2 regions of the Erwinia sp. SLM-02 genome follow, and region 2 is predicted to be linked to the other one. Evidence: predicted binding sites of a transcription regulator. Region 2 holds the regulator's gene; the other holds the start of a gene.

Region 1 (7,591 bases), 630 kb from region 2:
AGGGGTTGGCAGGATCCTGCAGCGTTACACCCGGCAGGGCGAATATGTTGGCCTGTTGCTGCCCAACGCCACCGTCACCGCGGCGGCCATCCTCGGGGCCACCCTGCGCGGTCGTATCCCTGCCATGTTGAACTACACCGCCGGTGTGAAGGGGCTAACCAGCGCGCTGACGGCGGCGCAGGTACAAACCGTCTTTACCTCTCGACAGTTCCTTGATAAAGGCAAACTGTGGCACCTGCCGGAAGGGATCCCGGGCGTGAAGTGGATATTCCTTGAGGATCTGAAAGACACGGTCACCCTGAAGGACAAACTGTGGATCCTCAGCCGGTTGCTGATACCTTCACTGGCAGAAGTGAAGCAGCAGCCTGAAGATGCCGCGATGGTCCTGTTCACCTCCGGTTCTGAAGGCCATCCTAAGGGCGTGGTCCACTCCCATAAAAGCCTGCTGGCGAACGTAGAGCAGATCCGCACGATTGCCGACTTTACTCCGCGCGATCGCTTTATGTCGGCCCTGCCGCTGTTCCACGCCTTTGGCCTGACCGTAGGGCTGTTTACGCCACTGATGACCGGCGCTCAGGTGTTCCTCTATCCCAGCCCGCTGCATTATCGCATCGTGCCGGAACTGGTCTACGATCGTAACTGCACCGTTCTGTTTGGTACCTCAACGTTCCTCGGTAACTATGCCCGCTTTGCGCAGCCGTATGATTTTGCCCGCCTGCGCTATGTCGTCGCCGGCGCTGAGAAACTGCAGCAGAGCACGCGTGATGCCTGGTTCGAGAAGTTTGGCATTCGAATTCTTGAGGGGTACGGCGTGACCGAGTGCGCGCCGGTGGTGGCTATCAACGTGCCCATGGCGGCGAGATCGCATACCGTGGGCCGCATCCTGCCGGGGATGGATTCTCGCCTGATCTCCGTACCGGGCATAGAAGAGGGCGGGCTGCTGCAGCTCTGTGGTCCGAATATCATGAAGGGATATCTGCGCGTCGAGCGTCCTGGGGTTCTTGAAGCGCCGCAGGCAGATAACGGTGAAGGCCGGATGGAAAACGGCTGGTACGACACCGGTGATATCGTCCGCTTCGACGAGGCGGGCTTCTGTCAGATCCAGGGGCGGGTGAAGCGCTTTGCCAAAATCGCCGGTGAAATGGTATCGCTGGAAAGCGTAGAGCTGATCGCGCTGAAGGCCTCGGATGAGAAGCAGCATGCGGCCACCATGAGGCCGGACGGCAATCGCGGTGAAGCGCTGGTGCTGTTTACGACGGATAGCGAGCTGACGCGCGAAAAGCTCCAGCGCGCGGCGCGGGAGCTGGGCAGCCCTGAGCTGGCCGTCCCGCGTGATATTCGGGTGCTGAAACAGCTACCGATGCTGGGCAGCGGAAAACCGGATTTTGTTACCCTGCGCGAAATGGCCGAGCGGCCAGAGGAAACTCATGAATAGCCCGACTGCCGGAACAAAGCCGTTAATGTCGAAGGGAATGATGGCGGTGATTGCCGCCCAGTTTCTCTCCGCGTTTGGCGATAATGCCCTGCTGTTCGCCACCCTGGCGGTGCTGAAGCAGCTGGTGTATCCCGACTGGAGCCAGCCGGTGTTACAGATGGTATTTGTTGCCACTTACATCATTCTGGCCCCTTTTGTGGGCCAGGTGGCCGACAGTTTTGCCAAGGGCCGGGTAATGATGTTTGCCAACGGCCTGAAGCTGCTGGGTGCACTGACGATTTGCGTGGGGCTGGATCCGTTCCTCGGCTACGGCCTGGTCGGCATTGGCGCCGCGGCCTATTCTCCGGCGAAGTATGGCATTCTCGGTGAGCTGACCGACGGTGAAACGCTGGTTAAAGCCAACGGCCTGATGGAGTCATCAACCATTGCCGCGATTCTGCTTGGGTCCGTAGCGGGGGGCTATCTTGCCGACCTCAACCTGACCAGCGCGCTGCTGGCCTGCGTAGGAGCCTATGCGCTTGCCGTGGTTGCTAACCTGATGATCCCGAAACTGGCCGCCGCCCGCAGCGGGCAATCGTGGCGGCCTGCCGCCATGTCCGCCAGCTTCTTCCGTGCCTGCCGTGTGCTGTGGCGCGATGGCGAAACCCGCTTCTCGCTGGTGGGCACCAGCCTGTTCTGGGGAGCCGGGGTCACGCTGCGCTTCCTGCTGGTGCTGTGGGTGCCGGTGGCGCTGGGCATTACCGATAACAAAACCCCGACGATGCTGAATGCGATGGTTGCCGTGGGCATTGTATTTGGTGCTGCCGCCGCCGCGAAGCTGGTTACGTTGAAAACCGTCGGGCGCTGTATGCCTGCCGGCGTATTGATCGGCGTTGCCGTGGTGGCTTTCTCACTTCAGCATACGGCGTTACACGCCTACGTGCTGCTGGCGATTATCGGCATGCTGGGTGGTTTCTTCGTGGTGCCGCTGAATGCGCTGCTGCAAATGCGCGGAAAGCAGACCGTGGGGGCGGGCAACGCGATTGCGGTGCAGAACCTGGGTGAAAATACGGCGATGCTGGTGATGCTGGGGCTTTATTCCCTGGCGATTAAACTGGGAGCGCCGCCGGTGCCAACCGGGGTGGGGTTCGGTGCCCTGTTCGCGTTGGCCATCGCCGTGCTCTGGGGCTGGCAGCTGGCGCAGAAACGTAAGGCCGTTGCTGCGCCATGACTGCTGTGTTGCGATGATGATGTGGTGATGTGGTGATGTGGTGATGTGGTGATGTGCTGATGTGCTGATGTGCTGATGTGCTGATGTGCGGATGTGCGGATGTGCGGGGCCGACTGGCCCCGCACACACTTGTGCAGATTTATTACGGCGCCGGATAAGTATAACGGCGATGAATTGCTTCCAGCTCGTCGACGATCTCTGCATCGAGCGTCAGATCGTAGCTGTCGATATTGATGGTGAGCTGTTCCAGCGTTGTTGCGCCCAGCAGCGTGCTGGCAACAAATGGCTGCTGGCGGACAAATGCCAGTGCCATTTGCGAGGGATCCAGCCCGTGGCGCTGTGCCAGCGCAACATATTCACCGATTGCCAGCTGCGCCTGCTCACCGCTGTAGCGCGTAAAGCGGCTGAACAGCGTATTGCGCGCACCCGCCGGCTTCGCGCCATTCAGATATTTTCCGCTCAGCGTACCGAATGCCAGGCTGGAATAAGCCAGCAGTTCCACGCCCTCATGCTGGCTGATTTCCGCCAGCCCCAGTTCAAAGCTGCGGTTCAACAGGCTGTAGGGGTTCTGAATGCTGACGATACGCGGTAGCTCATGTTTTTCCGCCAGCTGCAGGTAGCGCATCACGCCCCATGGCGTTTCGTTGGATACGCCGATGTAACGGATTTTCCCGGCGCGCACCTGCTCGGTCAGCGCTTCCAGCGTTTCCAGTAGCGTCACCGGCGCGGTGTTATCGGTGTACTGATAATTCAGCTTGCCGAAATAGTTGGTCTGACGTTGAGGCCAGTGCAGCTGGTATAAATCGATATAGTCCGTGTTCAGTCTTTTCAGGCTGGCATCCAGCGCTTCACGAATATTCTTACGATCCAGCGCCTGATTCGGTCGGATAGAAGCATCAGCCCCGCGAACCGGGCCGGCAACTTTTGACGCCAGTACAATTTTGTCACGACAGCCGCGCGCTTTCAGCCAGCTGCCAATGTATTTTTCTGTCAGGCCCTGGGTTTCCGGGCGTGGCGGCACCGGATACATTTCTGCTGTGTCTATCAGGTTAATGCCGCGGCTGAGCGCCAAATCGAGCTGAGCATGGGCGTCGGCTTCGCTATTTTGTTCCCCGAACGTCATGGTACCCAGGCCAAGAGAACTGACTTCAAGTGTGCTGTGGGGGATACGGTGATAATGCATAGCAGGCTTCCTTTTTTCATTATTAAAAGGTCAGGGACATCAGCTGCGTCCGCAACAGGGGATCCTGGCAATAGACTGCGACGTCTGCGCTGACAGAATCAGAACCCGGTTTTCGACTATAACCGTCAGACGCGAGAGGGGGAAGGGGGATTACCCGTGAGAGAGAGGAAAGCATATCGTTTGCCATCTGAAATATCAGAGCCAGATGGCAAATCTGCGATTAGCGCTCAACGATGGAGGAGATTTCATCACCGTTAATCTGTATTTCATGGCCGGATTCATCAACGTATTTCACCAGTCCGGTTTCTTTATCGATGCTGGGTTTCCCCTCTGTCATGATCATTTTACCGTCTTTGGTTGCCATGACGTAATCGCTACTGCAGCCGCCGAGCAGTAAAGCCATGCCCACCACCGCAATACTTAACATCCACTTCATACCTGTCTCCCTTAACGTTTATTACTGTGTTGAGTGTAGTAATAAACTATTTTCCCTGTAGTGATAATTTCATCAGTCTGAAAATGGACGATCGCTGGCGCGTATTATTGACTTTTCAGTCATTTCCCGCAATTCAAACGGAAATTACAGTAAAAAATGACGTGAGAGCAGCGCCGTCGTGAAGGTTTTCTTCAGATAAAAACCGCGCGGCAGGGTCATGATGGGCTGCCCATGACGACCAATCCCCTGGGTTAACGCTTTACTGTTTGCCGCCTTGGGGCGGAGCTGCAGCACCTCGCCGTGGCGGGCGGTAATCTGCTCAACCTGACCCAGCACAATCATGTCCATCAGCTCCTCCCAGTCGCGCTGGAGCTGAAGCTCCTCTTCCTCATTCGGGCTCCACAGCAGCGGCGCGCCGACGTGGCGCTCTGCCAGCGGAATAGCACGATCGCCTTCAACCGGTATCCACAGCACGCGTTCAAGCTTGTGGCGAACGTGACTGTTCTGCCAGGTGACGCCACTGTTGCCGGTCAGGGGAGCAACACACACAAAAGTCGTTTCCAGCGGGCGGCCTGCGGCATCGACGGGAATCGTTTTGAGCTCTACGCCAATCTCAGCGAAATCCTGTTCGGGTTTACTGCCCGCGCTGGCTCCAAGATAACGTTCCAGCAGCATCCCGACCCATCCTTTGTCTCGTTTCAGATCGCGCGGGATCGGGAGGTCTATTCGTCGGGCAAGTTCACCCAGCGTATAGCCGGCGAGCGCGTCGGCTCTGGCCATCAGTTCGGTTTCGTCGGCGGGAGGGGGAACAAGGAAGGGATCGCCTGTCATTGTGATATCCAGATCTGTGTAAAAAATAACCGTTTGATTTTAGCGTACTGTCGCATCACGCTGTTTCTGGGGGTAAGCCTAATAATAGCATGATAAATCATGTTTTTTATCGTCCAGGAAGACCCGGCCTGCTGACCCTTCCGCAAGTTTTACCCGGCTTGTCACCGACAATGAACAGGATCTTATACGTAGTTATCCACAGAAAAATGGGATAACTCGCTTTTAAATATAATACTGTTTCGATTTACAGCCTTGACGCAGGGGAATTTGGCAACTTTAGCCCCTTTCTCGCCCAACTAATCAACATATTCTGTGGATAAGCTTTAAGGTGCTCGATCTTTCACCAGTTGCTAAGTGCCCGGCTGTGACAACAGCATGACAGGGCTGGGATTAGCGTAAAAAATGCGATAAAGATGATGATTAATATAGAGTTATTTATTTTTTTTAGAAAGGGGCTTTAAGCGCCGCTGAAAGTTTTCCCCACCTGTTAACAGAGTTCTGCACAAAGCTATCCACAGAAAACGTGAATAAGATCGCCTTTTTACCCCGGTTTCTGTTTATAACTTTGCCTTACGGGATGAGTTATCCCAGTTACGCGCGAACTCTCGGGCCAAAACCAGTGGTTTACCGCCTTTAAGGAGTGTGAAACAATCAGAACATCCAGTTTTAGTTTGAGGTAGTCCGGTGATCGATGATGATGGCTACCGCCCGAATGTTGGTATCGTAATTTGTAACAGGCAGGGACAGGTTGTGTGGGCAAGGCGCTATGGCCAACACTCCTGGCAGTTTCCTCAGGGAGGGATTAATCCTGGCGAGACGGCGGAACAGGCGATGTACCGCGAACTTTTCGAGGAAGTCGGTTTGAGCCGTAAGGATGTTCGCATCCTGGCATCCACCCGTAACTGGTTACGATATAAATTGCCAAAACGTTTGGTGCGTTGGGACACAAAGCCGGTTTGTATCGGCCAAAAACAGAAGTGGTTTCTTCTGCAGCTGATGTGCAATGACGCGGATATCAATATGCAAACCAGCAGTACGCCGGAATTTGACGGCTGGCGCTGGGTCAGCTTCTGGTATCCGGTGCGCCAGGTCGTCTCTTTTAAACGTGATGTTTATCGCCGCGTGATGAAAGAGTTTGCCGGTGTCGTTATGCCCCTGCAGGAAAATACCACACAGAGAAATACGCAAGGCTTTCGAAGGAAGAGAGGTTAAGCCACGTAGATTATGCTCACACAACTACGCGAAATAGTTGAGAAAGTGGCGGCAGCGCCCCGGCTTACCGAGGCGCTGGATATTCTGGTTAACGAAATTTGTCTGGCCATGGATATCGAGGTTTGCTCAGTCTACCTGGCCGATCATGAACGTCGCTGCTACTACCTTATGGCTACGCGTGGGCTGAAAAAGCCGCGTGGGCGTACTGTCGCCCTGGCATTTGATGAGGGCATCGTCGGACTGGTGGGTCGCCTTGCTGAACCCATTAACCTTGCCGATGCGCAAAAGCACCCCAGCTTTAAGTTTATCCCCTCCGTAAAAGAAGAGCGTTTTCGTTCGTTTCTGGGCGTACCCATTATCAGCCGTCGCCAGCTCCAGGGCGTGCTGGTCGTTCAGCAGCGCGAACACCGCCAGTTTGATGAGAGCGAAGAGTCCTTCCTGGTCACGCTCGCCACGCAAATGGCGGCGATCCTTTCTCAGTCGCAGCTTAATGTTCTGTTCGGGCAGTACCGGCAGACGCGCATTAAGGCGCTGGCGGCGGCTCCCGGCGTGGCGGTGGCTGAAGGCTGGGTCGATTCTTCACAGCCTTCACTGGATCAGGTTTCCGCGGCTTCAACGCTGGATTCGGTGCGCGAACGCGAACGGCTGGCGCTGGCGATGGCCGAAGCATCAAATGAATTCCGCCGTTACAGTAAGCGCTTTACCGCCAGTATGCACAAAGAAAGCGCGGCCATTTTCGACCTCTATTCCCACCTGCTCAGCGATGCGCGGCTGAAGAAAGATCTGCTGGCCGAAATTGATGCCGGCTCCGTGGCCGAGTGGGCGGTAAAAAAGGTCATTGAGAAGTTTGCCGCGCAGTTTGCCAGCCTGCAGGACAGCTACCTGCGCGAGCGTGCCGGTGATTTGCGCGTGCTGGGCCAGCGCCTGCTGTTTCACCTCGACGATACCGTTCAGGGGACCAATACCTGGCCGGAACGTTTTGTTCTGGTGGCCGACGAGCTGACGGCGACAACCCTGGCAGAGCTGCCGCATGAGCGGCTGGCGGGCGTCGTTGTGCGCGACGGCGCCGCGAACTCCCATGCGGCGATTATGGTTCGCGCCATGGGTATTCCAACGGTGATGGGCGCTGATATTCAGCCGGACCTGATGAAGGGCCGTCTGCTTATCGTTGATGGTTATCGCGGTGAGCTGCTGGTCGATCCGGAGCCGGTGCTGGTACAGGAGTATCAGCGGCTTATCAGCGAAGAAAACGAGTTAAGCCAGCTGGCGGAGGATCTGGTTGAG
Region 2 (7,591 bases):
CTAAATGCTGAACTTACAGATAATTGTAGTGCAAATTTGGCAACGTGCCGCGAATGGAGCAATCTGCGGGCTGTCAGGGTCGAAGATTTACCGCCGAATACAGAAAAAAGCCTGCCCGTTCAGCAGGCTGACGATGACGACGGAATACGTAAGCAAATATGTCCATCAGCGTGATGAGTCAAACCAGGTGCCGTTACGCCAGTGCCGCTGCCAGATAAACCACAGGCTGATACCGCGCAGCAGCAGGAATACCGTTACCGCCAGCCACAGCCCGTGATTGCCCAGCAGCGGGACGGTAAACAGCGTCAGCCCAAACCCCGCCGCGGCAACCACCATACTGTTGCGCATTTCGCTGGCGCGGGTGGCCCCGATAAACATGCCGTCCAGCAGATAGCAGCCTACGCCGGCCAGCGGCATCAGCACCTGCCACCCTAAATAGCGATCGGCCAGCTCCTGTAGCGGTTCAAGTGAGGTAAGCAGCGCCACGATATGCTCCCCGCCCAGGGCATAAATCAGCGAAAACGCCAGTGCCACAACCCCGGACTGACGGCAGGCAGCGTGCCAGACGCTGAGCAGCTGCTGGCTGTTTCCGGCACCGTAGGCTTCTCCTGAGCAAGCCTCGACCGCATAGGCGAAACCGTCCAGCGCATAGGCGGTGAAGGTCAGAAACATCAGCAGCACCGCATTGACGGCAACAATATCGCTGCCCAGCCGCGCGCCGAAAATCGTCAGTGAGGCAAAGCACACCTGCAGCAGCAGCGAACGCAGCATAATGTCGCGGTTCAACCGCAGCAGGCGTGCCAGATTGCCGCGCCAGGCGTTGAGCAGCAGGCGCAGCGACAGGCCGCGCATCACCATCACCCGCCAGACCAGCAGCAGACCTACCAGCAGACTGACGTATTCCGCAATAGCCGTCGCCGCCGCCGCGCCCTGCACGCCCCACTTCAGGCCGATAACAAACCACAGATCCAGCAGGATATTCACCAGATTGCCCACCACCAGCAGGATCACCGGCGCACGGGCATACTGCACGCCCAGCAGCCAGCCGAGCAGAACCAGGTTTGCCAGCGTGGCGGGCGCACTGAGCCAGCGGATCTGCATAAATAAATCGGCCTGATGCAGCACGTCCTCGCTGCCGCCGGTCAATCCCAACGCCAGATGGGTCAGCGGCGCTTTCAGCACAATAAACGTGATGCCGGCCAGCAGTGCCAGCAGCAGCGGCTGCATTAGCGCCCGCGCCAGAGCGAGCTTGTCGTTTGCGCCAAACGCCTGTGCGGTCAGCCCGGTGGTGCTCATGCGTAAGAACAGCAGCAGCATAAACAGGAAGCTGGTGATAGTCGTACCAATCGCCACGCCGCCGAGGTAGGTCGGGCTATCAAGATGGCCAATAACGGCAGTATCAACCAGCCCGAGCAGCGGCACGGTAATATTGGAGAGGATCATCGGCAGCGCCAGCCGCCAGAGATTTTTATCGGCAGCCGTCAGCAGTCGCATCGTGTTTCAACCGGAAGCAGGGAGTGATTAGAGATCGCAAAAACGCGCCGCAGAGGGCGACGCGTCATATTCGGTGGGGGATTACAGCCAGTTGCCGTTGCGGATAACACCGACGGCCAGGCCTTCAATGGTCAGCGTCTGCTGACGCAGATCGACAACAATCGGCTGAAACTCACTGTTTTCCGGCAGCAGATGAACGATGTTCCCCTGCTTCTTCAGGCGCTTAACGGTCACTTCGTCATCAATACGCGCTACGACCACCTGGCCGTTACGCACGTCTTCCGTTTTGTGAACCGCCAGCAGATCGCCGTCCATAATGCCGATATCCTTCATCGACATGCCGCTGACGCGCAGCAGGAAATCGGCGTTGGGCTTGAACAGTTCCGGGTCAACCGAGTAGTGCCCTTCGATATGCTGTTCGGCCAGCAGGGGTTCGCCAGCGGCAACGCGGCCAATCAGCGGCAGGCCGTCGGCCTCTTCCATCATCAGGCGAATACCGCGAGATGCGCCGGAAACGATCTCGATCACGCCCTTCCTGGCCAGCGCCTTCAGGTGTTCTTCAGCAGCATTTGGGGAACGGAAGCCGAGCTGCGAGGCGATTTCTGCCCGCGTCGGCGGCATACCGGTCTGGTTAATGTGGTCGCGAATCAGGTCGTAAACCTGCTGCTGCCGTGCCGTTAGTGCTTTCATCCCGCCCCCTGGTTGTTTATACAGTCGACTGTGAGTATATACAGGTATTTGCGTGTTGAAAACCCAAAGCTGGCTAAAAAACAGCAGTTTGTTGAATTTTGGAAAACCTATCGCAAATGTGAAATCAGCAGCATTACCCACACGAAAATTGCCAATAAGATACTGAGCAAGACGGCAGCAGAGCCCATGTCTTTGGCCCGACCGGCCAGCGGATGAATCTCCGTGCCGATACGGTCAACGACGGCCTCAATGGCGCTGTTGAGGATTTCGACGATAATCACCATCACCACCGAGCCGATCAGCAGCACGCGGGTAACGGCGTCGACGTCCAGCCAGCAGGCAATAAGAATGGCGATAATAGCGGCGACCGCTTCCTGGCGAAATGCCGCTTCATGTTGCCAGGCAGCACGTATACCTTTCCAGGAATAGCCTGCTGCTTTTACAATTCGAGTCAGTCCGGTGGCGTTATTTGCCATGTTCAGGGAACCCTTTGGAAAGTTAAACGTCAATGAGAGGGTGTAGCACATTTTGCAACACCACAGATTCTGTTAGCGCTTTCTGGTATGCTTGCGGCGCTTTGCTAACAAGAGGCTTCATGTTGTCTATGTCAGGTTGGCGTAATTTATATTATAAACTGTTGAATCTGCCAGTGAAATTCCTGGTAAAAAGTAAGGCAATCCCGGCTGAACCGGTTGCCGAACTCGGGCTTGATACCTCACGCCCTATTATGTATGTGCTGCCTTATGATTCAAAGGCCGATCTCCTTGCTCTGCGCGAACAGTGCCGCAAACAGGATCTCCCCGATCCCCTGCACCCACTGGAGATCGACGGCACCGTGCTGCCCCGTTATGTGTTTATCCATGACGGCCCGCGCGTATTCCCCTATTTCGTCCCGAATGTTGAGTCGGTCAAGCTGTTCCATGACTATCTGGATCTGCACCGTAACCATCCCGATCTGGACGTGCAGATGGTGCCGGTCTCGGTGATGTTTGGCCGTGCCCCGGGGCGCGAAGTGCAGGGCGTTGAGCAGCCGCATCTGCGCGTGCTGAACGGCATCCAGAAGTTCTTCGCGGTGATCTGGCTGGGCCGCGACAGCTTTGTGCGCTTCTCGCCTATCGTTTCTCTGCGCCGCATGGCAACCGAACACGGTACCGATAAAACCATCGCCCAGAAGCTGGCGCGCGTGGCGCGTATGCACTTCGCCCGCCAGCGTCTGGCCGCCGTCGGCCCGCGCCTGCCGGTGCGTCAGGATCTGTTCAATAAGCTCCTGCAGTCCAAAGCCATCGCCAAAGCGGTGGAAGATGAAGCGCGCAGCAAGAAAATCTCCCATGAGAAGGCCCAGCAGAATGCCGTTGAGCTGATGGAAGAGATTGCGGCTAACTTCTCTTACGAGGCTATTCGCCTGACCGATCGCGTGATGGGCTGGACCTGGAGCAAGCTGTATCAGGGCCTGAACGTCAGCGGCGGCGAACGCGTGCGCCAGCTGGCGCAGGACGGGCACGAGATTGTCTATGTTCCCTGCCACCGCAGCCATATGGACTATCTGCTGCTCTCCTACGTGCTTTATCACCAGGGGCTGGTACCGCCGCATATTGCCGCCGGGATCAACCTGAACTTCTGGCCTGCCGGCCCGATCTTCCGCCGTCTGGGTGCCTTCTTTATTCGCCGTACCTTTAAGGGCAACAAGCTCTACTCCACGGTGTTCCGCGAATACCTGGGCGAGCTGTTTACCCGCGGCTATTCGGTTGAATACTTCGTGGAAGGGGGCCGTTCGCGCACCGGACGCCTGCTCGATCCGAAAACCGGCACGCTGTCGATGACCATTCAGGCCATGCTGCGCGGCGGCAACCGTCCAATCACGCTGGTGCCTATCTACATCGGCTACGAGCACGTGATGGAAGTGGCCACCTATGCGAAAGAGCTGCGTGGTGCGACCAAAGAGAAAGAAGGCTTTATGTCGATGGTTCGCGGCCTGCGCAAGCTGCGCAACCTCGGCCAGGGCTATGTTAACTTTGGCGAGCCTCTGCCGCTGGTCGCCTATCTGAATCAGCGCGTGCCGGAATGGCGTGATTCTATCGACCCGATCGAGGCCCAGCGCCCGGCGTGGCTGACCCCGGCGGTGAACGATATCGCCCAGAAGGTCATGGTGCGTATCAACAATGCCGGTGCCGCGAACGCCATCAACCTGTGCGTCACGGCGCTGCTGGCATCGCGCCAGCGTTCGATGACCCGCGAACAGCTGACCGAACAGCTGGACTGTTATATGCAGCTGCTGCGCAACGTGCCCTACTCCAGCGACTCTACGGTGCCGGACGTCAGCGCTGAAGCCCTGCTGGAACATGCACTGAGCATGAACAAGTTCGAGCTGGAACAGGACAGCATCGGTGAGATCGTCATTCTGCCGCGCGAGCAGGCGGTACTGATGACTTATTACCGCAACAACATTCACCACATGCTGGTGATGCCGTCGCTTATCGCCGCCATCCTGATGCAGCATCGTGAAGTGAGCCGCGAGGAGCTGCTGCGCCAGGTCAGCGTGGTTTATCCAATGCTGAAAAGCGAGCTGTTCCTGCGCTGGGAAACCAGCGAGCTGCCTGCGGTGCTGGATGCACTGGTGGCGGAAATGGCACGTCAGGGGCTGCTGCTGGCCGAAGAGAACAGCCTGCGCCTGACGCCGGGCCGCTTCCGCACGCTGCAGCTGCTGGCCGCTGGCGTGCGTGAAACCCTGCAACGCTATGCCATTACTTTCTCTATTCTCAGCGCTAACCCGGCGATTAACCGCGGTACGCTGGAGAAGGAGAGCCGGACCATGGCTCAGCGCCTGTCGGTGCTGCACGGCATCAATGCCCCTGAGTTCTTTGATAAAGCGGTGTTCACCTCGCTGGTGCTGACGCTGCGCGACGAAGGCTACATCAGTGATTCCGGCGATGCGCAGGTTGAGCAGACCCAGAAGGTTTATCAGCTGCTGGCTGAGCTGGTGACGCAGGATGTTCGCATGACGATTGAGAGTGCCGTCGCACACGATTGAACAAGCCGGTAGGTTTGAGCATAAAAAAAGGGGCAGACCACAAGGTCGCCCCTTTTTTATTATGTGAAAACGTCTTCTGCCGTGCGATCGGCTGCTTTGCTGCTGGCCTGCACCCGCCCCATAGCCACGCAGAATAACTGCTGTTACCAGATGCTCAGCGCAATCCCGACAAACAGCACCAGCCCAACATAGTTGTTGTTCAGAAACGCCTGGAAGCACTTATCGCGCTGACGATCGGCAATCAGCTTCTGCTGGTGAATAAACAGCACTGCGGCCAGTAAAAGCCCCCAGTAGAAAATACCGCCTAAACCACTCAGCCAGCCGGTCAGCGCCAGCAGGACCAGCGTCGCCAGCTGCAGCAGCCCGATAATCAGCTTATCCTGGCGACCAAACAGAATCGCCGTCGACTTCACGCCGATCTTCAGGTCATCGTCGCGGTCAACCATCGCATACTGTGTGTCGTACGCCACCGTCCAGCAGATATTGGCCAGGAACAGCAGCCAGCAGGTTAACGGCAGGGTTTCGTTTACCGCCGCCCAGCCCATCGGAATAGCCCAGCCGAACGCCGCGCCCAGCACCACCTGCGGCAGGTGGGTGTAGCGCTTCATAAACGGATACATCCACGCCAGCAGCAGCCCGCCCAGCGACAGCCAGATAGTCATGCTGTTCATGGTCAGCACCAGCAGGAAGGAAACCAACACCAGGCCGATAAACAGGACTTTGGCTTCATTGCTGGTGACGGCACCGCTCGGCAGCGGGCGTCCTCGTGTGCGTTTTACATGGCCGTCAATTTTGCGGTCGGCAAAATCATTGACCACGCAGCCTGCCGCACGCATGAAAATCACGCCGAGTACGAAAACTATCAGCACGTTAAGCGGCGGCACTTTCATCCCCGCCAGCCACAGCGCCCACAGGGTCGGCCACAGCAGCAGCAGCGTGCCAATCGGTTTATCAACCCGCATCAGGCGGATATAGGCAGAAAGCTTACTCATTTGCAGACTGGTCTCCACGCTACTGATTCTCCTCAGCGTTCGGATGGGCATACAGGGGAGATGCCGGTAAAAACAGTTCCGTCAGCAGCAGCGGTTTATCCGACAGGCGCAGGCGCGAGCGCCGCGCCCACAGATTTCCGCTGCGGCCAACGTCAATAAAATCGCGGGTTAACGTCGAGCTGGCAAACAGATAGCGCCCGAGGGGCACGGTGCCCAGCTGCTGCAGCTTCTGCTCCGGGCCGATCAGGGTGGATTCCGGCACCAGCGTGCGTGCCACCAGCCAGGGGATACCGTCGCCACAGAGTTCGATTTCCCGCAGCCAGAAACGGGGGTCAGCGGGCAGCAGTTCAGCATCGCTTCCGGCCTCGTGGGCCGCAATAAACCCTTCGCGCAGCAGGTTGACGGTCACCTGCTGACAGTGGCGTTCAAAACGCCGGGTCATCGAGTCTTCTTCCATCAGCCAGTCGAGCAGGGAAGCGGTTAACAGGGGCGATGATTCGGGTAGCCAGTCGATAGCGCGCAACAGCGGCAGCGCGTTCTCAGCCATAGCACTTCTCCGCAAAAAATTCAGAAGCAGAGTGTAACGCAGACACCGGAGCCAAACCTATCAAAGCGGGGCAATTACGCAGAAATTTATGGGTAGCACGGCAGGAAGGAAAAAAGGTGCGCCGCACGGCGCACCAGTCATGGAGCCAGCCCAGCAATATGGGGATGTTATCCCTTGCCTTTCACACTGCTGATAAAGGTTTGCCGCGCCGATGTGGAGCCCAGACGCTCGGCTTCATTCATCAGTCGCAGCGCTTTGTCGATATCACCCGCCTTCGCCGCCTGGCGGATGCCCTGGTTGAAGTACGTTTCGGTGTCGCTCAGCATCGGCTCCGCTTTCGCTGCAGGAGCCGCTGGCGCTGGCGCAGCGGCGACCGCTGCCGGTGCGGCCGTACTGCCGACGACCACCGGCTGCGGCTGCGGCTGGTTAAACACCTGGCCGATCATCACGTTGCCGCTGCCCTGCTCCGCTTTCACCTTCAGCGTAATCTGGCCGTCGCTCACATGGGTGGCAACCGGATCGGGGATGGACGGCACGGCATTACCCACGCCTTCAGCGTAGGCCTTCGCCGGGTTTTTCAGCTGGGTGGTGGTGGTCAGATCCTGGCGGGTGGTGTACACCAGCAGGTAAATCTGTTTTTGCCCCAGCGCCGGGGTCAGCTTGAGCGTTCCTTCCAGCCGATCCTGCGAGACAACGCCGGGTTTCTGATACGGGAAATAGCTGCCGGGATAGAAGGCAGCCGGGCGCATTTGTTCGTCCAGTACCAGGACGTTTGGCACATAGACGCGGCGATCTTTCACCACGCTGGTCAGCGATATTTCCAGCGAGCCGCGATCGGCA

The links. Region 2 encodes LexA, which represses DNA repair genes until DNA is damaged. Its sites were predicted from a motif close to TNCTGTATGTACATACAGNA; they were not measured.
Region 1: the regulator LexA is predicted to act here: its motif matches at 5,328-5,347, upstream of mutH (DNA mismatch repair endonuclease MutH).

The regions. Positions count from the first base shown of each region.
Region 1 is NZ_JAQISN010000002.1:120,404-127,994, reverse strand. Features, by position in the region: gene aas (bifunctional acyl-ACP--phospholipid O-acyltransferase/long-chain-fatty-acid--ACP ligase) at 1-1,435, shown strand, start outside; gene lplT (lysophospholipid transporter LplT) at 1,428-2,645, shown strand; gene PGH32_RS13835 (NADP(H)-dependent aldo-keto reductase) at 2,788-3,828, opposite strand; gene PGH32_RS13830 (YgdI/YgdR family lipoprotein) at 4,049-4,264, opposite strand; gene mutH (DNA mismatch repair endonuclease MutH) at 4,409-5,095, opposite strand; gene rppH (RNA pyrophosphohydrolase) at 5,780-6,307, shown strand; gene ptsP (phosphoenolpyruvate--protein phosphotransferase) at 6,320-7,591, shown strand, end outside.
Region 2 is NZ_JAQISN010000002.1:749,995-757,585, forward strand. Features, by position in the region: gene dinF (MATE family efflux transporter DinF) at 166-1,494, opposite strand; gene lexA (transcriptional repressor LexA) at 1,576-2,184, opposite strand; gene PGH32_RS16610 (diacylglycerol kinase) at 2,292-2,660, opposite strand; gene plsB (glycerol-3-phosphate 1-O-acyltransferase PlsB) at 2,789-5,212, shown strand; gene ubiA (4-hydroxybenzoate octaprenyltransferase) at 5,356-6,204, opposite strand; gene ubiC (chorismate lyase) at 6,224-6,751, opposite strand; gene malM (maltose operon protein MalM) at 6,919-7,591, opposite strand, start outside.